DNA from 4 places in the Undibacterium sp. YM2 genome. Region 4 is predicted to be linked to each of the others. Evidence: predicted binding sites of a transcription regulator. Region 4 holds the regulator's gene; each other region holds the start of a gene.
The links. Region 4 encodes sigma-54, which starts transcription at its own class of promoters, with help from an activator protein. Its sites were predicted from a motif close to TGGCANGNAANCTGCTTT; they were not measured.
Positions count from the first base shown of each region.

Region 1: UNDYM_RS01215 (ammonium transporter) is a predicted target of sigma-54. The motif match lies at 3,213-3,230, and genes of this name have one in related genera.
Region 2: UNDYM_RS14945 (ammonium transporter) is a predicted target of sigma-54. The motif match lies at 2,566-2,583, and genes of this name have one in related genera.
Region 3: glnA (type I glutamate--ammonia ligase) is a predicted target of sigma-54. The motif match lies at 2,943-2,960, and genes of this name have one in related genera.

Region 1 is NZ_AP018441.1:259,339-264,995, forward strand. Features, by position in the region: gene UNDYM_RS01205 (trypsin-like peptidase domain-containing protein) at 1-1,204, opposite strand, end outside; gene UNDYM_RS01210 (hypothetical protein) at 1,343-1,747, opposite strand; gene UNDYM_RS01215 (ammonium transporter) at 1,744-3,162, opposite strand; gene UNDYM_RS01220 (YHS domain-containing (seleno)protein) at 3,527-4,030, shown strand; gene UNDYM_RS01225 (nitronate monooxygenase) at 4,100-5,344, opposite strand; gene rlmF (23S rRNA (adenine(1618)-N(6))-methyltransferase RlmF) at 5,571-5,657, opposite strand, start outside.
Region 2 is NZ_AP018441.1:3,312,735-3,318,391, reverse strand. Features, by position in the region: gene UNDYM_RS14960 (quinone-dependent dihydroorotate dehydrogenase) at 1-941, opposite strand, end outside; gene UNDYM_RS14955 (arginyltransferase) at 1,002-1,733, opposite strand; gene aat (leucyl/phenylalanyl-tRNA--protein transferase) at 1,730-2,446, opposite strand; gene UNDYM_RS14945 (ammonium transporter) at 2,634-3,836, shown strand; gene UNDYM_RS14940 (NUDIX hydrolase) at 3,900-4,469, opposite strand; tRNA gene UNDYM_RS14935 (tRNA-Met) at 4,599-4,675, shown strand; gene UNDYM_RS31235 (methyl-accepting chemotaxis protein) at 4,825-5,657, opposite strand, start outside.
Region 3 is NZ_AP018441.1:2,112,619-2,118,275, forward strand. Features, by position in the region: gene UNDYM_RS31225 (EAL domain-containing protein) at 1-2,523, opposite strand, end outside; gene glnA (type I glutamate--ammonia ligase) at 3,108-4,523, shown strand; gene UNDYM_RS09515 (DUF4124 domain-containing protein) at 4,651-5,139, shown strand; gene glnL (nitrogen regulation protein NR(II)) at 5,226-5,657, shown strand, end outside.
Region 4 is NZ_AP018441.1:493,027-498,683, forward strand. Features, by position in the region: gene UNDYM_RS02375 (enoyl-CoA hydratase/isomerase family protein) at 1-747, opposite strand, end outside; gene hpf (ribosome hibernation-promoting factor, HPF/YfiA family) at 1,446-1,793, opposite strand; gene UNDYM_RS02385 (RNA polymerase factor sigma-54) at 1,901-3,391, opposite strand; gene lptB (LPS export ABC transporter ATP-binding protein) at 3,403-4,158, opposite strand; gene UNDYM_RS02395 (LptA/OstA family protein) at 4,160-4,729, opposite strand; gene lptC (LPS export ABC transporter periplasmic protein LptC) at 4,744-5,388, opposite strand; gene UNDYM_RS02405 (HAD family hydrolase) at 5,385-5,657, opposite strand, start outside.

The DNA.
Region 1 (5,657 bases), 230 kb from region 4:
ACCGTTTGCCATTCATGTTGCCACTGACTTGCGTATTCCTGCTAAAAGAGACTTCCATGCTAAAGCCTGTCTGCACATTCATGCAGGCCCAGCTACCCCACAGGCTGGCTGAGGCAGGAGAGGGCTGAGACTGACTCTCTATGCTGCTCATGGTCAGCGCACCCACTCCCTGGTTGCTGGCGCGGCGTGAAGACATGGTATTGATCCAGTCAGCGGGAACTGCAAAATTCAGATTTTGCCCCAGTTTGTGCTGAAAGGTCATGATGCCTACCAGTTTGCCTGCATCATCAAACAAGCCACCACCGCTGGAGCCAGGAGAAATCGGTGCGGTAGTCTGAATCACCCTGCCGCTGGCCAGAGTACGCAAGGAAGAAATAATGCCATCGCTGATGGTCAAATCCAGGCCTTGTGGCGCACCTATGGCAAATACTTTTTGTCCTGTGCGCAAATTGTCTGTACTGCCCAGTACGACTGGTGGTGCGCTTGATCCGGGTACACCAAGGCGACACAAATCAAATTCCTCATCGGCCATGATGACAGTGGCGGGCAATACTTCCTTACCTATTTTGGCCCGGTACTGCACGCCGCTGCGCACCACATGGCAATTCGTGATCAGCACTTGCGGTTCTATCATGACGCCGCTGCCTATCGCCACCTGTACGCCAGATGGAGAAAACACCGAGATCAGGGCAATGCTGGGTGAACGCAGGGCATAAATTTCTTCTGCGCTCTTGCCGCTATCGGAATTGCCTTGCCCGGACACTGACTGTTGTGCCGGTAGCCTGCTTGCCGCAACAGTTGGACTAATTTCGCTAGTGGCAGAAATTTCTTTGAGTTTATTACGTGCTTCTTTTTGTTTGACCGACCACCATACTGCGACTGCCGCCAATAGCAAGGCAATCAATATCGCAGGCGCAAGCCAGTTTTTAGGCTTTTGTGCAGGCGCTGTTGTTACTTCTGGCTTGTCCTGGTTTGCTGCGGATTGCGCCTGCAGGCTTGCCTGTCTGGCCAGCCTGGCATCGTAACTGGCTCTTTTTTGCGGGTGTAGCAGCAGTTCAAAGGCTTCACGCAGGATGACCTTTTTATTCGGGTCATGCTGCCCTTCATGATCGAGTTCAGCCGTGGCACGCTGGTAGGCCGCACGTATCTGTTCTGGCGTGGCGTCCGCTTCAATCGCAAGGATGTCGTAGAGAGTTTTTTTCATTACCTGCCCAGAATGGATGGCTTGCATGTCTGTCAATGGGACAGCAAGCTTTTTCTGCAGGATTGTAACTGAATAAGGACAGGCAACGGCGCTCAGCCGCGCATAATGCACGGCTTATCAATTTCACTGGATAAAAATCTAGCGCAAGCGACTTATATAGGTTTGATCGACCATGGCATTATGATCGAGCACGGGCGTGGGTATTGTGGACATATCCGGCATGCTGCTCTCGTCCAGCTTGTTGCTGGGCTGTTTCCTGACTGCCAGTCTGTTGAGTAAAGGAGTTGGTGGTGGTGGCGTGACGAACAAGCCATCTTCACCAAAATAAATCTCATCGAGCTTTTGGCAGATGTCGTGCAAATCAGGGTTGGGTAATTCCAGCGCCATGTCCAGTATGCTGCGGCAATAGCCGGGATTGACACGCATGTATTCTATGTCGGTTACGCGGCCATTTTGCCGCCGCAAAATCACGTGCAGTCTTGCCATGAGGGAGAAGGCAAGATTATCTGACATGGCATTCTGTATCAGGCTGCTGGTACTCATAAGATATGCTCCCCGTGAAGTTCAAGATCAAGTCCTTCTCTTTCCTGCTCATTGCTGACGCGCAAGCCAATGCTCACTTTGACCAGCCATAAAATGACGGCAGTCACAGCTCCCGAATAAATCACGGTGACGATGACACCAAACGCCTGGGTTGCCAGGCTGCCATCAGCACCGCCAATGCTTTTCAACGCGAATACACCTGTCAGCAGAGCACCAACGATGCCGCCTATGGCATGCACGCCAAATACATCCAGTGAATCATCATAGCCACCCATGGATTTGAGTGAAGTCGCCCCCCAGTAACATGCCACTCCAGCCACTGCACCTATGGCCAGTGCACCAGTCAGATCAACAAAACCGGAGGCGGGCGTGATCGCCACCAAACCAGCGACAGCGCCAGAGACTATGCCCAGCACTGAAGGTTTGCCACGGCGCAGCCATTCCACCAGCATCCAGGCCAGTGCCGACATCGCAGTCGCCACTTGAGTCACCAGCATCGCCAGCCCGGCCCTGCCATCTGCCGCACCGGCAGAGCCGGCATTGAAACCAAACCAGCCCACCCATAACAGTGATGCGCCTATCGCAGTCAGCAGTAAATTATGCGGTGGCATGGGTTCCTTGCCAAAACCCAGGCGCGGCCCGACGATCAAAGCAGCCACCAGGCCAGATACACCGGCATTGATATGCACGACAGTACCACCGGCAAAATCCAGCACGCCACGCGCCGCTAGCCAGCCTGCCGGTTCCCACACCCAGTGCGCGACTGGCACATACACCAGCAAGGACCACAGCGTGATGAACAGTAGCAGCGCAGAGAACTTCATGCGCTCGGCAAAGGCACCGGTGATCAGGGCGGGGGTGATGATGGCGAACGTCATCTGGAACATCAGGAATACGCTTTCCGGTATCGTCGGTGCCAGTTGATGCACACTGAGCTGCCCGGCTTCTTTCAAGAAGCTCACGCCGTGCAGCATGAACCTGTCCATGCTGCCCAGATAAGGCGAACCTGCCGTGAATACCAGGCTGTAACCCAGCACCACCCACAAGACTGTGACAATGCAGGTAGTCGCCAGGCTATGCGCCATCGTACCCAGGGCATTTTTCTTGCGCACCATGCCGGTGTAGAACAGGGCCAGGCCGGGTATGGTCATCAGTAATACCAGTGCGGTCGAGGTCAGCATCCAGGCGGTGTCGCCAGCGCTGATCTTTTCGGCGGCGATCATGCCCGGCTTGGTCATGGCTGGTGGGATGGCCGTAGTCACTACAGGCGCAGTTGTCACTGGAACTGGGACTGGAACTGCCGCACTTGCTGATGCCGTTGCGGAAGATTCTGTCTGTGCATTGCATGTAGCGCTGCATAGCAAGAGACTGAAAGAGAGGAGGAGCAGGAAGCTGGAGAGCACGCGTATTTTCATCAGGCTGGCCTTTTCAAAAACATCGTCAATGACACACAAGCATGTGCATTGCAGCATTTTTCATGCCAAGGCTGATACCAGTAAATTTGGTCTTGCTCGCAACTAATCAGGGAAAGAAATTGCTTGTGATACCAGTGCGGGTACCTGCATGCACCAAAATGTAAGCAAATATTTCTGCGTGGCATGAGTTTGCACGCAGAGAGTGCCAAATCAAATTCATGGTAATTATTCCATTTAAAGGAATAATAAATTCAATATTATGATTATTCTTTAATTTTATGAGTTGAATTAAAGTGCCTGTCATTCGCTGCGCATGAGCAAGGCGAATCTCAAATCCGCTTTCAACCATTTAAAGGAGCACGCCATGTCACTCACATCCATATCACGCACTTCCAGCAGCCTGGTCAGCAAAATCAAATTCATCTTCTTGTCAGCAATAGCCGCATTATCAATGGCAGCAGTGCCGGGCATCAGCGCAGCGGATACGGTCGCCAATAGCGTCATAGGTGCACGGGGCTACGATCTTACGACTTTCTTTACCAGTGAAAAACCGGCGCATGGTACAGGCCACCATGTAGCGACTGTGGATGGTGTTGATTACCTGTTCACCAGTGAAGAAAACAAAAAGACTTTCCAGGCGAACCCAGAGAAATATCTGCCAGCCTTTGGTGGCTACTGTGCTTATGGTGCTTCCATAGGCAAGAAATTTGTTGCTGACCCGGATGTGTATGACATAGTCGATAACAAACTCTACTTCAATCTCGATACCAAGATCCGTGCGATTTGGGCCAAGGATATTGCAGGCAATATCGATCTTGCAAAAACTAACTGGAAGACCATCGCCGGCAAAAAACCATCTGAACTCTGATTGCTTGTACATATAAAAACGCCGCTTTGCGCAAAGGCGAAAGCGGCGTTTTGTTTTCAGCTTGTCAGATCAGACCGGCAGGGCAATCTGGTGATCAACACTGAATTGATAATCGCGAAATACATGTTCAGCACTCAGCAATTCATAAGTACCATCTGGCAGTTTGCGGGTCGTGTCTTTCAGGCGGTAAGTCATCTGGCCACAAGTCCAGCAATTAAAGTTGCGCATGTGCGTGCACAGGCAAGTCTTGTCCATGACCGAGACTTTCTTGGCATCGGGATGGGCTGCCACTTCACGGTTATACGAAGTGATGTAAGCGCAGTTACCATTGCCATCGAGCAGGTAGCCATAGGATTCGCAACCGGGGCGTATGCCATCGCCTATCGCTGGCGTGTTCTTCAGCATGCGCATGGGGTAGCCGGTAGGCGAGATATTATTGACTTCGATATCGCCTTCGCTGGCCTTGAAGTATTCCTGTTTGACATTGTCTGGAAGGCCGCATTCTTTGGTAACGGTAAAGCGGGTAGCTACCTGTACCCCGGCAGCACCGTTTTCCAAAAAGGATACGGCATCGCTGCCTGTGAAAATACCACCTGCGGCTATCAGCGGGATATCCAGGTTTTCTGCCTTCAGGTACTGGACGATTTCAGTGATGATGGTTTGCAGGTCATATTCTGCCCAGTCCATGCCAAAACCCAGATGTCCTCCAGCCAGTGGGCCTTCAACGATGACGTAGTCGGGCAGGCGGTTCAGACGCGAATTCTTGCGCAGGAATAGCTGCAGCGCACGTACTGAAGAAACGATGATGCCCAGTTTTGCATCGCGGAAGCGCGGGTGATCGGCGATCAGGCCAAAGGAGCCCAGATGCAGGCCGGCACTCATGGTGATGCCGTCGATACCGGCATCCAGTGAAGACTCCAGGCGCACCTTCAGGGTTTCGCGCGGGCCATTCATGGTCAGTTTTTCCATGCAATTGACAAAGATCATGCCCTTGCCCTGCTTGGCTTCCATGGTCTTGCCTATATGCATACGAGTGGCTTCTGCCAACTGCTCCAGATTGAACTTGATGTCAGTCTTGTCGGAGTTGTTGATATTGTATTTGTAGAATTTGGTCTTTTCCTTGACAAAGCTGGTGTCAAAACGACGGTCAGAGACATCCTGCACCATGGCATCAGAGATATGGCCTATACCGCCCAGACGTGCAGCAACCAGAGCCAGTTCAGCAGTGGAAATATCGACGCCCATGCCACCGATCATGATAGGAACCAGCTCATCTTTGCCCAGCTTCAGGCGGAAATCATCTACACGTTTCATTGTTATCCTTGATACATTTTGCTCAAAAGTAAATCACGCGACGCTATATTCAGTACTCTCTCAATACCCTTAGTACTCTTACTCTACAGATACATATTGCATACTTCTTGTAATTTCTTGTTGGTTCCGGGCTGCAAACCAGCAGACGAACGAGATTGTAAGCCAGGGCTAGCCGCTATAGCTAAGATTATATTCTGTAAGGGAGGCAAATACCCAGGCGCAGGCTTTATCTCTTGCTATTTGACCAACGTAATTTGGCCCAGGCAGCCTGTTGACTTGCATTCAGGAAAGTCCAGGCAACCAGACGGCTCTC
Region 2 (5,657 bases), 2.8 Mb from region 4:
GCCACAGCATCGGCACCGGAAAAAATCCCGCCGACACCGATGATGGGTAACTCATCGCCCAGTTCTGCCTTCAGGGCGCGGATCACGCGGTTGGATAATTCAAACACGGGTTTGCCAGACAGGCCGCCCGTTTCTTCTGCGTGTGGCAAGCCTTGCACGGCATCGCGGGTGATGGTGGTATTGGTCGCAATCACTCCATCTATCTTGTGACGCAGCAGGGCTTCAGCTATGGTCTTGATCTGTTCTGCGTCGATATCTGGAGCGATCTTCAGGGCAACAGGTACATAACGCTTATGTTCATCCGCCAGTTTTTGCTGCGCTTCCTTCAGTTGTGACAGCAAGGCATCAAGTTCGGTCGCACCTTGCAACTGGCGCAGGTTCTTGGTGTTGGGGGAAGATATATTCACTGTCACATAACTGGCATAGGGATACACCTTGGTCAGGCAATGCAGGTAATCTTCAGCAGCGCGTTCTATTGGTGTTTCGGCATTCTTGCCTATGTTCAGGCCCAGCACGCCTTGTTTGTCCTGATAAAAACGCGAAGCCTGCACATTTTTGACAAAGGCATCAACACCGCCATTATTAAAACCCATGCGGTTGATAATTGCATCTGCCTGCGGCAGGCGGAACATGCGTGGCTTGGGGTTACCCGCTTGCGCGCGAGGCGTGACCGTGCCAATTTCTATGGAACCAAAACCGATTGCCGCCAGGCCATCAATATACGCACCGTCCTTGTCCAGGCCAGCAGCAAGACCTACCGGATTGGGAAATCGCACACCCATGACTGTGCGCACATCTTCTGCAGGTTTATTGCCCAGCAAACCACCCAAGCCAAGTTGATTGGCGCGCTGCAGAGCAGGTAAAGTCAGGTGATGGGCATTTTCCGGATCCATGGCAAACAGGGCAGGGCGGATCAGGGAGTAAAGAAGTTTTGCAGGCATGTAAATAGGTGGGGAAGAAAAGTTGAAAATAAAATTTGAAAGACAGACGGGGCAGGAGCGTCAGAGCTCCCGTAAAGTCTGCCAGCGCCCCTGCATCAAGGCATCAAGGGGGCGGAAATTCGTTTTGTAAGCCATCTTGGGGCTGGCAGCGATCCAGTAACCCAGATAGACATAGGGCAGCTTTAACAAGCGCGTTTGCTCTATCTGCCACAAGACATTGTAAGTGCCATACGATGCCGTCGCATCATCCGGGTCATAGAAGGTATATACCGACGACAAGCCATCTGTCAGTACATCAATGATGCTGACCATGCGCAGGATATTGTTGTCATCCCTGAATTCAACCAAACGGGTATTCACCCGGCTTTGCAGCAGGAACTGCGCATACTGGTCGCGGCTGTCATTGTCCATGCCGCCGCCAGAGTGACGCTCACCCTGATAACGCTGGTACAACTCATAGTGCTCATGCACATAACTGAGGCTGCTGACGCGCGCATGCAGATCGCCATGTTTTTTCCAGGCACGGCGCTGGCTGCGGTTGGTTTCAAATTCATTGACGCGCACACGAACAGGTGTGCAAGCCTGGCAGTTATCACAATGAGGCCGGTAAATAAAAATGCCACTACGGCGAAAGCCACTCTTCACCAGCTCTGAATATGCATCGGCATTAATCAGATGCGCAGGCGTGGCCACTTGCGAACGCGCCTGCAAGCCTTCCAGATAACTGCAAGGGTAGGGTGCCGTCGCATAAAACTGTATGCTGGCGAATGGGAGTTCGTTAAGCTGGGTCACGGGCTGATCTTGTTGACTATGGTCCAATTGCTAATCGCGGGCAAGGCACTGGCATGTTCTACCCAGCGCAAAAACTCGGTTCTGCTGATCGCTTTTGCGCCCAGAGATGCCAAATGTGCCGTCTCTTGCTGGCAGTCTAACATTTTCACCCCATGTTCACGCAAGAAAAATACCAGATGTGCCAGCGCTATCTTGGATGCATCTGTCACCCTGGCAAACATGGATTCGCCATAAAACATGCGGCCTATGCAAACGCCGTAGGCGCCGCCTACCAGTTCACCATCCAGCCAGACTTCGGTGGAATGGGCATAACCGAGCTTGTGCAAGTCACAATAACCCGCGACGATGTCGTCAGAAATCCAGGTGCCGTGTTCTTCTCCACGCGGCGCAGCGCAGGCTCGCATGACGTCTTCGAAGGCAGTGTCAAAGCGCACTTCCCAGCGCGGGTCTTTGCAGACCTGGCGCAGGCGCTTTTTCAGACTTGCGGATAGTTTGAAATCCTCCACTTGCAAGACCATGCGGGGGTCGGTTGACCACCACAAGATAGGCTGCCCATCAGAAAACCAGGGGAAGATGCCATTCTTGTAGGCATACAGCAGGCGTCCGGCTGACAAGTCAGCACCCGCCGCCAGCAAGCCTGCCGCGCCATCTTTGTCTGTCAGTGCGGTGCTCGGATGGGGGAAGGCGCTATCAGTTTCCAGCCAGGGGATCATGCAGCCCCCAATATGGATTGCACCAAAAAGACGCCATATTTCAGTGCATCAAACTTGTGCATTAAATAACCAGGTTTTAAAAATCGCATTAAATCAATCACTTATGAATTGCACCAAATTGGAATGCATTTTGCTTTATCAGTGCATCTTTGATTCGGATTTGCACTTAAATTGGGAGATATTTTGCATGAATGCACAAAATAGCAGCGCTGACGCTTTGTTTATCTTGCTTGGCGCAATCATGATTTTAGCAATGCATGCGGGGTTTGCGTTTTTAGAATTGGGCACTGTGCGCAAGAAAAACCAGGTCAATGCCCTGGTCAAGATACTGGTTGATTTTGCCGTATCGACCATCGCCTACTTTTTTGTCGGTTATACCATTGCTTACGGAGTGCAGTTTTATTCAGGTGCCGAGGTGCTGGTCGCTAAGAACGGCTTTGAAATGGTCAAGTTCTTTTTCTTGCTGACCTTTGCCGCTGCCATACCCGCCATTATCTCAGGCGGCATTGCCGAACGGGCAAAATTTCACCCGCAACTGATTGCTACCGCTTTGCTGGTCGGTGTGTTATATCCCTTCTTTGAAGGTATAGCCTGGAACCAGCGTTTTGGCATACAGGCATGGCTGAAGGCAATGTTCTCTGAGGAATTTCATGATTTTGCCGGTTCTGTGGTTGTGCATGCCTTTGGCGGCTGGGTCGCCTTGCCTGCCGTGCTGCTACTGGGCGCACGCCGTGGCCGCTATATGAAGAATGGCGCAATCGCAGCCCACCCGCCATCCAGCATCCCTTTCCTGGCGCTGGGCGCCTGGATACTGACGGTGGGCTGGTTTGGCTTCAATGTCATGAGCGCTCAAACCCTGGATAAAATGAATGGGCTGGTTGCCATGAATTCACTGATGGCCATGGTGGGCGGCACCCTGGTCGCCTTCATCCTCGGCAAGAATGATCCTGGCTTCGCCTACAATGGTCCCCTGGCTGGGCTGGTGGCGGTGTGTGCCGGTTCTGACCTTATGCATCCTCTAGGGGCGCTGATCACTGGTGGCATGGCTGGTGCGATCTTTGTCTGGATGTTTACCTGGACGCAAAATAAATGGAAGGTCGATGATGTACTGGGCGTCTGGCCCTTGCATGGTCTGTGTGGTGCCTGGGGTGGTATCGCAGCCGGTATCTTTGGACTGAAATCTCTGGGTGGCCTGGGTGGCGTCAGCTTCATGTCGCAATTGCTGGGCACCATTATGGGCGTTGCAATTGCCTTTGTCGGCGGCTATATCATCTACGCCAGTCTGAAAAAATTCATAGGCATACGCCTTGATCCTGAAGAAGAATTTGAAGGTGCGGATTTGGCTATCCACAAAATCTCATCAACTGCAGAGCGCGAAACCAGTTGGTGATATCGAAAAAAATGGGCAAATTAAAATTTGCCCATTTTTGATGTTAGCCTGGCCAATGTTATTTCAGCCATCCCGCATGGGCTTGAAAATATCATGCTCGTGCATGTGAAAGCGCCCGCCGTCCCTGACCTTCGCGAGGTCTTCAAAGAAAAACTTCAGCGTATGGCCTGTGGTGGGAAAGGCGATGTCATCCCAGGGGATTTGCTCTTCAGAGAAGAGTGCTACTTCCAGGCTCTCGACTCCAGCGGCGTAATTCAGATCCAGTAGAGTGGCGCGATAAAACAGGTGGACCTGATGTACATGCGGTACATTCAAGATAGAAAACAGCTCATGCAATTTGATATTGGCACCAGCTTCTTCTTCTGTTTCACGCTGCGCTGCTTGAGCCGTGGTCTCATTATTTTCCATGAAACCGGCAGGCAGGGTCCAAAAGCCCAGACGCGGTTCTATGGCTCGCTTGCATAATAATATCTTGGTGACACCATCTTCTTCCCAAACGGGAATAGCACCCACCACCATCTTCGGGTTTTGATAATGGATAGTGCCGCAAGCCGGGCAGACAATACGCTCGCGGGTATCATCAACAGGGATTTGCAAGACCACCGGGGACGCGCATTCAGAGCAGAATTTCATGGGTAAAAAAGAGTCAAAATTGGCGAATCCGCAGAGTGTAACATCTGTCTGTAAAAGCGCGGAAAAAGTCCATATTCTATAAAAGAATTGCGCGGAGCAGCAAAATCATGTATAGTTTCATTCTTCAGACGCGGGGTGGAGCAGTCTGGCAGCTCGTCGGGCTCATAACCCGAAGGTCGTAGGTTCAAATCCTGCCCCCGCAACCAAGTATTCAAGCCCTTGACCAGAAATGATCAAGGGCTTTTTGCTTTTCTTGCTTGTCACGCACCTGCTGCTTGTGTGATGTGAAAACCCGTTTGCCGTGGTCGTGGAATTGTGGCGTAGTTTGGTTGGTGATATTTCTGGTACTCGTGGCCTATTTTTCTCTTGCTGATGCAGACATTGGTAATGCAATGACTGTTGGTGCAACCGCTTGTCTCGCTGCTTTTGGATGTTCGGAAATATTGTGCAGCCTGGCGGCAGTGGTTGGCGTGGTGTTGCTGGTTTTAAATATGCTGACAACGTCAGCTTGTTTTCTTGCCTGATCCTGCAGTGATTCGGCTGCTGCGGCTATTTCTTCGACGAGGGCAGAGTTTTGCTGGGTAGTGTTATCCAGTTCCACAATGGCCCGGTTGATCTGTTCTATGCCTGCCGTCTGTTCTGCACTGGCAGAGCTGATTTCCGCAATGATATGGGTTACATGTCTGACGCTGCTGACGACTTCCCCCATGGTCTGGCCGGCTTCATCAACAAGCTGGCTTCCCGCATTCACTTTTTCTACAGATGTATCAATCAAGAGCTTGATCTCTTTTGCTGCGGTTGCTGAGCGCTGGGCAAGATTGCGCACTTCTGAAGCAACCACGGCAAATCCCCGGCCTTGCTCTCCGGCGCGCGCCGCTTCGACTGCGGCGTTCAGTGCCAGGATGTTGGTCTGGAAGGCGATGCCGTCTATGACGCTGATGATGTCAACAATCTTCCTGGATGATTCACTGATGGAAGACATTGTATCGACCACCCGCGTGACTACATTACCGCCTTTGACGGCGACTTCGGATGCATTTTGTGCGAGCTGATTGGCTTCAAGGGCGTTATCGGAGTTTTGCTTGACTGCGCTGGTGAGTTCTTCCATGGAGGACGCGGTTTCTTCCAGTGCACTTGCCTGTTTTTCAGTGCGGGCGGACAGGTCCTGATTCCCTGATGCGATTTGTG
Region 3 (5,657 bases), 1.6 Mb from region 4:
GTAATGCCTGATGTTGTCGAGCACCAGTGCGACAAAGTCGTTTTGCCTGAATTGGCGTGCGCTGACATTGACGGCCAGGGTGCGGTTTTTTGTGTCGTCATTGTTTTGCCATTCTGCCAGTTTGGCGCAGGCGGTTTTTAATATCCATGCCCCCAGGCTGAGGATGAGGCCTGACTCTTCTGCCAGCGGAATGAAGTCTGATGGTGGTACCAGTCCCTTGTGGGGATGTTGCCAGCGTACCAGAGCTTCTGCGCCGGTGACCTGGCCTGTGCTGCTGACTTGTGGCTGGTAGTGCAGCACGAACTGTTCTTGCTGCAGGCCCTGGCGCATGTCTGCTTCCAGTACTGCGCGGGTGTTGACGATGTCGAGCATGTCTTTGTCAAAGAAGCGGAAGTTATTGCCGCCACTGGACTTGGCCTCATACATGGCGACTTCTACCTGCTTGAGCAGTTCTTCGGCAGAGGTACTTTGTTTGTCGAACAGGGTGATGCCTATGCTGGCACTGCTGTGATACTCACTGTGCTCTAGATCATAGGGTGCGCGCAGGTCTGCCAGGATTTTGGTGGCGATCATTTGCACTTCTATGGCGGTTTCTCTGACGTTGTCGCTGAGTTCTTCGAGCAGCAAGACAAATTCATCACCGCCGTAACGTGCCAGGGTATCGCCCTTGCGTATGCTGTGTGCGAGGCGTTTTGCGGCAACTTGCAAGAGCATGTCACCTTTGCCGTGGCCACTGCTGTCATTGATGGTCTTGAAATTATCAAGGTCAAGGAATAGCACTGCACCATACAGATTGCTGCGGCTTTTTGCGAGCAGGCTGTGTTGCAGCCGGTCTATCAGCAGGCGGCGGTTGGCCAGGCCGGTTAAAGGATCATGGTAGGCCAGGTGTTCAAGCTTGGCTTCGGTGGCTTTTCTCTGGGTGATGTCTAGCATGGTGGCGACATAGTTGACAACCTTGCCGCTGGTGTTTTTAACTGCAGTGATGGTCAGCCATTCTGGGTAGACTTCGCCATTTTTTCTGCGGTTCCAGATTTCGCCTTGCCAATAGGCGTTGGCGTCAAGCTGCTTGCCCATGTCTTCATAATAGTTAGGCCCATGCAGGCCAGACTTGAGCAGGCTGGTCTGTTTGCCGAGTGCTTCTTCGCGGCTATAGCCTGTGATGCGGGTAAATGCCTGGTTGATGCGCACGATAGTGCGGCGCTCATCAGTAATGACCATGCCTTCTTGTGCTTCAAAGGCAATGGCGGCAATGCGCAAGTCTTCTTCTATATGTTTGCGTTCGGTGATGTCTTGCACCGTACCCATGTGCCTGGCGCTCTGTGCATCATATTGTGAATGTAGCCAGCGCACTTGGCCGTCAACAATAATACGGTGCTCTATGCCTGCATCTTTGCCCGCTTGCACCTGGCTCCAGAAAGTCTTGACTGCCAGGATGTCGTCTGGATGGGCGCGTTGCATGAGGCTGGCGCAATCGATTTTGCTGCCATGTGCGTAACCTAGTATACGGCGTGCTTCATCTGAATAGCGCCATTCTTCTGCATTGCTGCCTATGCTCCAGTTGCCTGTTTTTGAAATGATCTGGGCTTGACGCAAGTCTGTTTCGCGCTGCGCCAATTCTGCAGTTCTTTTACTGACGATTTTTTTTAGATTTTTTCTTTGCTCGCGTGCTTCAAGCAGGAGTTTTACCAGACAGGCCACCATGAAGCTAAACAAAAGCCCGATGCTGTTGTAGAGCAGTAGTGGTTTGTTCTGGATAAGAGAGTTTTTTGGTGATAGCTCCAGTGTCCATTCTGCATTTGGCAATTTGATTGCATAGCGGAGGTAATTCGTTGTTGTAAATCCAGCGGATTTTTCTATGACTTGCCTGAGCCTGGTACCCGGATGAACACGCGACAATTCATAGTCGTAGCCGCGCTCGTTTAGCTTTGACAATCCGGTGTCGGCCAGCAGGGTTTTCAGATCAATCGCAGCCGAGATCAGGCCCCAGAATTGAGGTGCTTTGTTGGCGTCTATGGGGTCTTCAAGATAGACGGGCAAGCGGGCTATGATGCCGGTGCTGCCATTGGTGAGGGGAAGTGGTCCTGCAAGTGTCAAGTGATGGCTGTCCTTGGCGAGCTGTGCTTCTGCTTTGCGTATGGGATCGGCCAGCAAGTCTATTCCCAGACCGTCATTGCGCCATTCTATTGGCGCGACTTCGCTGGTGACGCCGTCTGGGGCAAGATATAAAGCAGAAATTTGCGGATGATACTGCAGTATCTTGTCAGCAAAACGTCCAAAATGCCTGACCCGGCCATTACCGTCGGCAACCATGGCAGCAAGCGCATAGCTTGCCGATAACGCGCTATACATATTGTTTTGCAGGTTGACGGCTTGTGAGCGCGCCAGATCATAAGCGAGCTGGCGTTCTTCCTGCTTTGCACCTTCGTCCAGTTTGACGATGATGGCGGCGCTTGCCAATATTGTCAGCGCAAAGGTGAGCAGGGCAAACAACATGGGTTTGCGTAGGTAAGGGTGAGGCGACATAATGAGATTTGGGTATGGGAGCGAACGCCCGTGCACTGGTCCATAACTGTTTAAGTTGCAGGCAGGGGCATCGCCGCCTGAAATACCATCACAGTCTAAATGAGAGTGAGTCGCATATAGAGAAATACCAATCAATGTTGATTTTGGTCAATATTGCCAATTGAGTATTTCGCTTAAATGCTTCAATTGCAAGTGTTCAATAGGCACGATGCAATTGACTCTTGGTTTGCACCAAAATAATGCAGATTGATTCGATAGCTTTAAAAGTGCACCAAAATAGTTACTTAAATTTATTTTGCGTTATTTTGGTGCGTGCGTGGAGTTTGTATAATGCTAAGGTGCTGTATTTTTGTCAGAGAAAACGCCACAAAAACAAGCATTTAACAAATTTAGAATTTATATATGACTGATCTGGATGATGGCACGGTTTCTGCTATTATCCCCACTGAGTTTAGCCGCCAAGCGAAAATGCTGTTGTAAGAACAATAAGGCAAGGTTTGTCTGTTGGTCAAAATTGCACATAACTGGCAGGCGCAGGGCTCGGCAATTTCCGAATTTATTTTTAGCTCTCAGAGGAGTTTCACATGGCAATGACAGCCGCAGAAGTCTTGAAAATGGCGAAAGATAACGAAGTCAAATTCGTTGATTTTCGCTTTGCTGATACCCGAGGCAAAGAACAGCACGTAACTGTTCCAATTTCCCAGTTCGACATCGATAAATTCGAATCTGGCCACGCATTCGACGGCTCGTCCATCGCTGGCTGGAAAGGCATTGAAGCATCCGACATGTTGTTGATGCCTGATCCTAATACTGCCAACATTGATCCATTCTTTGAAGAAACCACATTGTTTATGCAATGTGACGTCATCGAGCCATCTGACGGCAAAGGTTATGACCGTGACCCACGTTCCATCGCGAAACGTGCTGAAGCTTATTTGAAATCCTCAGGCATTGGTGACACAGCTTACTTTGGCCCAGAACCAGAATTCTTCATTTTTGACAGCGTACGCTGGAAAGTGGACATGTCTGGCTGTTTCGTCAAGATTGATTCTGACGAAGCCTCTTGGACGACAGGCGAAAAACTGGAAGGCGGCAACACTGGCCACCGTCCAACGGTGAAAGGTGGTTACTTCCCGGTTCCTCCAGTCGACAGCTTCCAGGACATGCGTTCTGAAATGTGTCTGATCCTGGAATCCCTGGGTATCCCGGTTGAAGTGCATCACCATGAAGTGGCTGGCGCTGGTCAAAACGAAATCGGCACCAAGTTCTCTACTCTGGTAGAGCGTGCTGACTGGACTCAAAACCTGAAATACGTGGTCTGGAATGTTGCCCATACTTATGGCAAGACAGCGACTTTCATGCCTAAGCCTATCGTTGGTGACAACGGTTCTGGCATGCACGTGCATCAATCCATCTGGAAAGATGGCAAAAACCTGTTTGCTGGTGACGGCTATGCTGGTTTGTCTGATTTCGCCCTGTACTACATCGGCGGTATCATCAAGCATGCGAAAGCACTCAATGCGATCACTAACCCAGGTACCAACTCTTACAAGCGTCTGGTTCCAGGTTATGAAGCTCCAGTGAAACTGGCTTACTCTGCACGTAACCGTTCTGCTTCCATCCGTATTCCTTACGTTGCCAATCCAAAAGGCCGTCGTATCGAAACACGTTTCCCTGATCCACTGGCGAACCCATACCTGTGCTTCTCTGCACTGATGATGGCAGGTCTGGACGGCGTACAGAACAAGATTCATCCTGGTGAAGCAGCCAGCAAAGATCTGTACCATTTGCCACCAGAAGAAGATGCATTGATCCCAACAGTGTGTGCATCTTTGGAAGAAGCGCTGGATGCATTGAACAAAGACCGCGAGTTCCTGACACGCGGTGGCGTATTCAGCGACAGCATGATCGATGCTTACATTGATTTGAAAATGCAAGAAGTACAACGCTTCCGCATGACAACTCACCCTGTTGAATTCGATATGTATTACTCTCTGTAATCTGGGTAAAAACGCAAAAAAGCGGGGGTAACCCCGCTTTTTTTGTTACAAATGCTAATTTGTTCGTAATTGTGTTGCACGGCTGCATGACATACACTTACAGTCTATCAATGAATATTGCTTATTTATGAACCGACTCTTGTCAGGATTGCTTCTCTTTATTGGTGTGCACGCTTATGCGCATGCACAGGCTGAGGTGTATCTGTGCGTCGATGATAATGGCAAAAAAGAATACAAGAACACCGGTGCCGTCAAAGGTTGCAAGAAAGTGGATCTGCAAGGCCTGACCGTTCTTCCTGCACCTGTATTGCCAGCGCCTGCCAAAAAGCCGCAAGGCAAGCCTGCCAGCAGCCCCAGTGATTTTCCCAAAGTAGATGAGGGCACGCAAAAAGCCAGGGATTCTGACCGCAAGCAGATTTTGCAGGACGAATTGAAGACTGAAGAGCAAAAGCTGGCGAATCTCAAGAAAGAATACAATAATGGTGAGCCTGAGCGCCGTGGTGATGAAAGAAATTTCGCCAAATACCAGGAACGCACCAATATGATGAAAGAAGACATCAGCCGCACCGAAAAAAACATAGAAGCACTGAAACGTGAAATTGCCAATGCAAAATAAGTTGCCAGTGTGAACGGCAAAAGTGCTGTTCGGGCATGATGCTTGCGTAAAGGTCGCTCTGTGCGGCCTTTTTTTATGGACAAGTTTTGAAAACTCCACTTACATCATTTGCCGGACTTGACCTGCTGACATCCGCAGTCATTGTGCTGGATGCTGAGGGCAGCATTTTATTTGCCAATGCTGCCGCTGAAAACCTGCTTGATTCCTCTTTCAAGTCACTTACACATCTGAAGCTGACAGACCTGTTCCTGAACGGCCAGGAATTGACGGCAGTCTTCCATCAGGCGGTCGCCCACCAGTTTGCTGACAAGCGCCAGGACCTGACGCTGGAGCGGGCAGGGCGGGATCCTCTGCATGTGCACAGCATAGTGACTGCACTCGATAATCCTGATACGCCTGTCCTGATTGAGCTGCGTGAGAACGTGCAGCAACTCAAGCTCGACAGGGAAGAGCGCATGCTTGATCAGAGCAAGGCCAACAAGGAATTGATACGCAATCTGGCGCATGAAATCAAGAAT
Region 4 (5,657 bases):
GACGCTATTGCCTGTGAATATCTCGTTGATGGACGCATGTTGCGATGCCAGTTTGCTGGTATCTGGTTTTGCCTGGTCTGCAAAAGTTGCCGCGAAATCGCGTATCGCCACGCGCAAATCAGTGGCTGTGCTTTCACTGATTAAATTCATCAGTGCCGGTATTTCTGCAGTAGGTATATAGACATCCGCCAGACCTGCATAAATGGCGTCAGCGGCGGTGATGATATCGCCAGTCAATCCAAGGTAAGTACCAATTTCACCCGCAGTGCGAGACAGGAAATAACCGCCACCTACGTCAGGGAACAGGCCGATGTTCACTTCCGGCATCGCCATCTTGGTACGCTCGGTGACGATGCGCAAACGGCAATCTGGCCCTGCCTGGGCGATACCCATGCCACCACCCATGACGACGCCATTCATTAGCGCGATATAGGGTTTTGGGTAGAAATGGATTAAATGATTTAAGGCATATTCCTCGGTGAAAAAATCTTCCAGCAGGGCGGAGTCACCTTTGGGTGTGGCAGTGCCAACGTCATAGAAAAAACGGATATCCCCACCGGCACAAAATGCCTTCTCGCTGCTGCTGTGGATAAACACCGCCCGCACGCTTTGATCATTATGCCAGGCCAGCAAGGTCGCTGTCAGTGCTCTTACCATATCGAGTGACAGCGAGTTCAGCGCTTTGGGTCTGTCGAGGGTGATATAGCCTATATTGTTCTTGACGGAGGTAAGTACAAATTCGCTCATGGTGGTTGACTATGCAGGGTAGGGGATGAAGCTGCTATTTTAACTTTGTCAGACGAGGGCGTCACGGGGTGTATATGTTTATGAGGAAATAGAGTAAACGCATCATGCTCGTTGCCGTTGCCGTTGCCGTTGCCGTTGCCGTTGCCGTTGCCGTTGCCGTTGAATTTTGGGGTTGCTTTTGACTTTCCGCAGTTCCCATGTGTAGCCGCCATTTGTGCAGTACAGAAAATGGAAAAAGAAGAGCCGCTGTTTGAGCGAAGCGAGTTTCGGATCTTCCCATTTTTTGTACTGCACAAATGGGCACCCCGAAGGGGCGGCTGCGCCTGGGTCGCCTTTCTTTGAATACTTACTTTGGCGACGCAAAGAAAGTATTTCGGCTGCCGGGCCGGGACCCGGCTTGTATCCACGGAGGGCAATCGCTTCAGTCAAAGCGCCACTTGCAATAAGCACCTCGGCATATAACGAACGTCGCTGGATTCCAGCTAAAAGCACGCTGGAATGACGTTAATATAAATGCCGTGAATCAACTAACTCGCAGCTTGTTAAGCAGCGTATGTGACAAACGACAATAAAAGTAAATTATTTATTTTAAATGTCAGAAACTAGACCTACAAAAAACCATGCACCCAACAAAAAGGACGCCTTCTAGCGTCCTTGTTTTGGATGTCCACAACCCTGTTCGGGTAAGGACTGGGGTCTTATGAAGCCGATGCCGGATCAGGTATGTGCTTGATGGCGTCGTGCTGATGGTCTTGAATTTTATCTTTATGCTTGATGACCTGACGATCAAGTTTATCTACCAGTGCATCAATGGCTGCATACAGATCATGCGCCAGACTTTCAACGTGGATATCTTTACCGCTAATATGCAAATTAATGTCAGCTTTGTGTCGTTTTTCCTTTTCCCGGAGCTTGTCCACCGTCAGGATGACGGCGATATCAATGACCTGGTCGAAATGCCGCCTGATACGTTCTAGTTTGGTATGTACATATTCACGAATTGCAGGAGTTACTTCGACGTGGTGTCCACTGATGGTGAGATTCATACTGTGCTCCTATAGTGATGTTGCTTGCTATTACGATACGCTCTCAGCATTTATTAGCCTTGAGCTAAATCATATATAGCAATTCAAACCGTGATTACAAGGACTGCTTACAAAGATTTACGCAAACTCACTGGGGGGATTTTGAGGGCTTCACGGTATTTGGCAACTGTCCGTCGGGCAATTACCATGCCCTGTTCACCCAGCATGTCTGCAATTTTGCTATCAGAGAGTGGGCTTTTCTGGTCTTCTGCTCCTATCAACTGCTTGATGAGTGCACGTATCGCGGTGGAAGAAGCTTCACCCCCTGTTTCCGTCGCGACATGGCTGCCGAAAAAGTACTTCAACTCAAACATGCCATGTGGGGTCAACATGTATTTTTGGGTTGTTACACGTGAGATAGTGCTCTCGTGTAATCCTAGTGTATCAGCAATTTCGCGCAAAACAAGGGGGCGCATTGCAACAGCACCGTGGGTGAAAAAATTGCGTTGCCTTTCGACTATCGCTTGTGCAACGCGCAATATAGTCTCAAAACGTTGCCGCATATTCTTGATCAGCCAGCGTGCTTCCTGCAATTGTGCGCCCATGCCAGCTTCGCCACGGTTTTGCTTCATGATGTTGGCATACATGCTGCTTACCCGCAGCCTGGGCATGACATCCTGATTCAGCATGACTTGCCAGCCGTTACCGGATTTTCTGACGATCACATCAGGTACGACATAGTCAGATTCATCAGCAGCAAAGGCCAGGCCGGGGCGTGGTTTGCACAGGCGAATGACAGTTTGTGCATCGCGCAAATCTTCATCGTCGCAGTCGAAGATTTTCTTGAGTTTGGTGAAATCTCTTTGTGCAAATAAAGTCAGTTGCGTTTCAACAATTTGCAATGCCAGTCTGCGTGTGACGAAAGCAACTTTTGGTAAACGCCTGATTTGCAAGGCCAGGCATTCAGACGGGCTGCGCGCACCGACACCTGCGGGATCAAAGCTTTGCAGCATGTTCAGCGCAAACGCCAGTTCTTCTGGTTCTACGCACAGTTCCAGTGGCAAACTGGCATGTATTTCATCTAATGTTTCGGTCAGGTAACCGTTATTGTCGAGCGCATCGATCATCAGCTCGACCAGGGCACGGTCACGCGGTTCGCGCAGGTTCAGGCGCATCTGTTCCAGCAAGTGTTCACGCAGGGTGATATGGGCTGCACCGAGCTGGGGGCGGCCATCTTCATCATCGCCAGACTTGCTGCCATGCTGCACATCATCAAAGCCCCAGTCTTCTTCGCTGGAGGTGGTGCTGTCATTGCTGATGACGGTTTCTGCATCAGCGGCAGCCGGTTCTGCTGACTTGTCACTGTCTTCTCTTGCTGCCGGTGCTTCCATGCCGGCATCGGCAGAAGTACTGCTGGTATTGATGGCACCGTCGGCCAGCAGGCGTACGGCGTGATCGAGGGGATCATCGACGCGTTCCAGCATGGGATTATCGGTCAGCAGCGTCTCCAGCTCCTGATGCAATTCCAAAGTGGATAACTGCAATAATCGTATCGATTGCTGCAATTGCGGCGTTAAGGCCAGATGTTGTGAGGTACGTAGTTGCAGGCTTTGTTTCATGATGATTCCCGTCACATCCGGAAGTGTTCTCCGAGATAAACGCGACGTACAGATTCATTTTGTATGATGTCGTCAGGCTTGCCGCTGGCAAGTACCGCGCCCTGGTTGATGATATAGGCGTGATCGCAGATGCCCAGGGTTTCGCGCACATTATGGTCGGTGATCAGCACACCGATGCCGCGCTCCTTGAGGAAGCGCACGATGCGCTGGATTTCAATGACGGCGATAGGATCAACACCGGCAAAGGGCTCATCCAGCAAGACAAAGCGAGGATTGGTCGCCAGTGCACGGGCAATTTCGACGCGGCGGCGTTCACCACCTGACAGTGACAGCGCCTGGCTTTCACGTATTTTTTCTATCTGCAAGTCTGCCAGCAGAGCGTTGAGCCTTTGCTCAATTTTTTTGGCACCGAGATATTTGCCTTCACTGTCTTTTTGCAATTCGAGTACGGCACGGATATTGTCTTCCACCGTCAGCTTGCGAAATACCGAAGCTTCCTGTGGCAGGTAAGACAAGCCCAGTACGGCGCGCTCATGGATAGGCAGTTGCGAGATATTCACGTCATCAATCGTGATATCACCAGCGTCGGAAGGTACCAGGCCAACGATCATGTAAAACGAGGTGGTCTTGCCTGCGCCATTCGGCCCCAGCAAACCCACCACCTCGCCACTTTTCAATAGCAGGGAAACATCGCGTACCACCTGGCGCGCGCCATAGCGCTTTTGCAAGCCCTTGACAAGCAAGGTGCTGCTTGACTGTGCTGTCATCTTATTTAGCCTGTTTTTCTGGTTTTGGTTGCAAGGTGATGGTGATATTGCCTGAGCCATCTACATGCTGGCCACTGGTTGAATTCGTGCCAACAAATACGTCATTCTTGCTGTCGTAAGACAGGTATTCACCTTCCTGTTCCTGGGTGACGCGCTTGCCTTCGAGGTAGCGTACCTTGGCCTTGGAAATGAATTTGACGATTTCTGTACTCTGGTTGTATTCAGCACGGTCAGCTTCGCCATCTACCCACAGATCAGGGCCACCATCGCGTTTCTGGCGGAAGGTGACTTTGCGGCCACCGCCACCTGTCAGAACAACAAACTGATCACCATTCGGGGCTTCGGTCACGACAGCACTCTCAGAAGTGACGGTCAGGGTGCCACGCACCAGGGACACACCCTTGGATAATCTGCTGACGCTGGCTTTGCCATCACTGATGCCATAACCGGCTTTGATGATGGTCTCTTTATTACTGTCGGCTTTTTCTGCATTCGCAGAAACACAGGCCAGGCCCAGGCAGGCCAGGCTGATCAAGCGTGTGACGCTAAATGATGTTTTGATCATGTGCATATTCGCTTTCTTGCTTATTTAGTCCCGGTTTTGGGAGCAGGTTCACGTTTCTTGAGTTGAATGTAAACCTTGCTCAGCAATTCCAGGCCTTGGGTTGAATTATTGGCAATCATGCCAGTTGCAGTTGAATGCAGTTTGCCAGTCGTAATTGAAACCGGTTTGTCGGTTTTAACGATGTCTTCGTCCGGCAAGAGCAAAAGATAATCAGACTCCACACGCACAAATTGTGAACTCAGGCCCTCAGGTCTCTCCATGCTGACATTGTCATGCAAGTGAACCTCATCATGCTCGCGCTTGGGTGTGGTCAGTGAAGATTTTTGCGATACAACGGCGAGTTCAGCACGCAGGTGCAGGGGAGGCCTGCCCTGATCAAAGCTGTTGATCTGCGGATGCTTGATTTCTATATTGTCAGTCCGCGGCAAATGCACCAGGCTGTCACCGGTGATATGGTAATTGGCCTTGCCATTGTTAGACAGCCGGATGAAATTGAATTTCTCGACATAGTAATCCGGTGCTGACCTGGCAGAAGTACGGCTTTGCTCATCATCGGCATGGCGACGTATGACTTCCATGACCCAGATGGTGCCCATGGTGATCACGCCCAGCAGGATCACGGCCAGCCAGATGCGGAAGCGGTCTATGGTCATTTGGGGTTTCATGTCAGATATGCTTGTAAAGCCTGTTCATATTTGCCCTGAGCACGCAGGATGAAGTCGCAGACGTCGCGCGCAGCACCCTGGCCGCCACTGGCCCTGGTGATGTACTGCACACGTTGTTGTACTTCAGCATGGGCATTTGGTACGCTGGCTGCAAAGCCAACCCTGGTCAGTATCGGTAAATCAATCACGTCGTCACCGATAAAGCCGCAGTGTTCAGCAGGGATATCCAGCTTCGCCAGCAGTTCAAGAAATGCACTTTTCTTGTCATG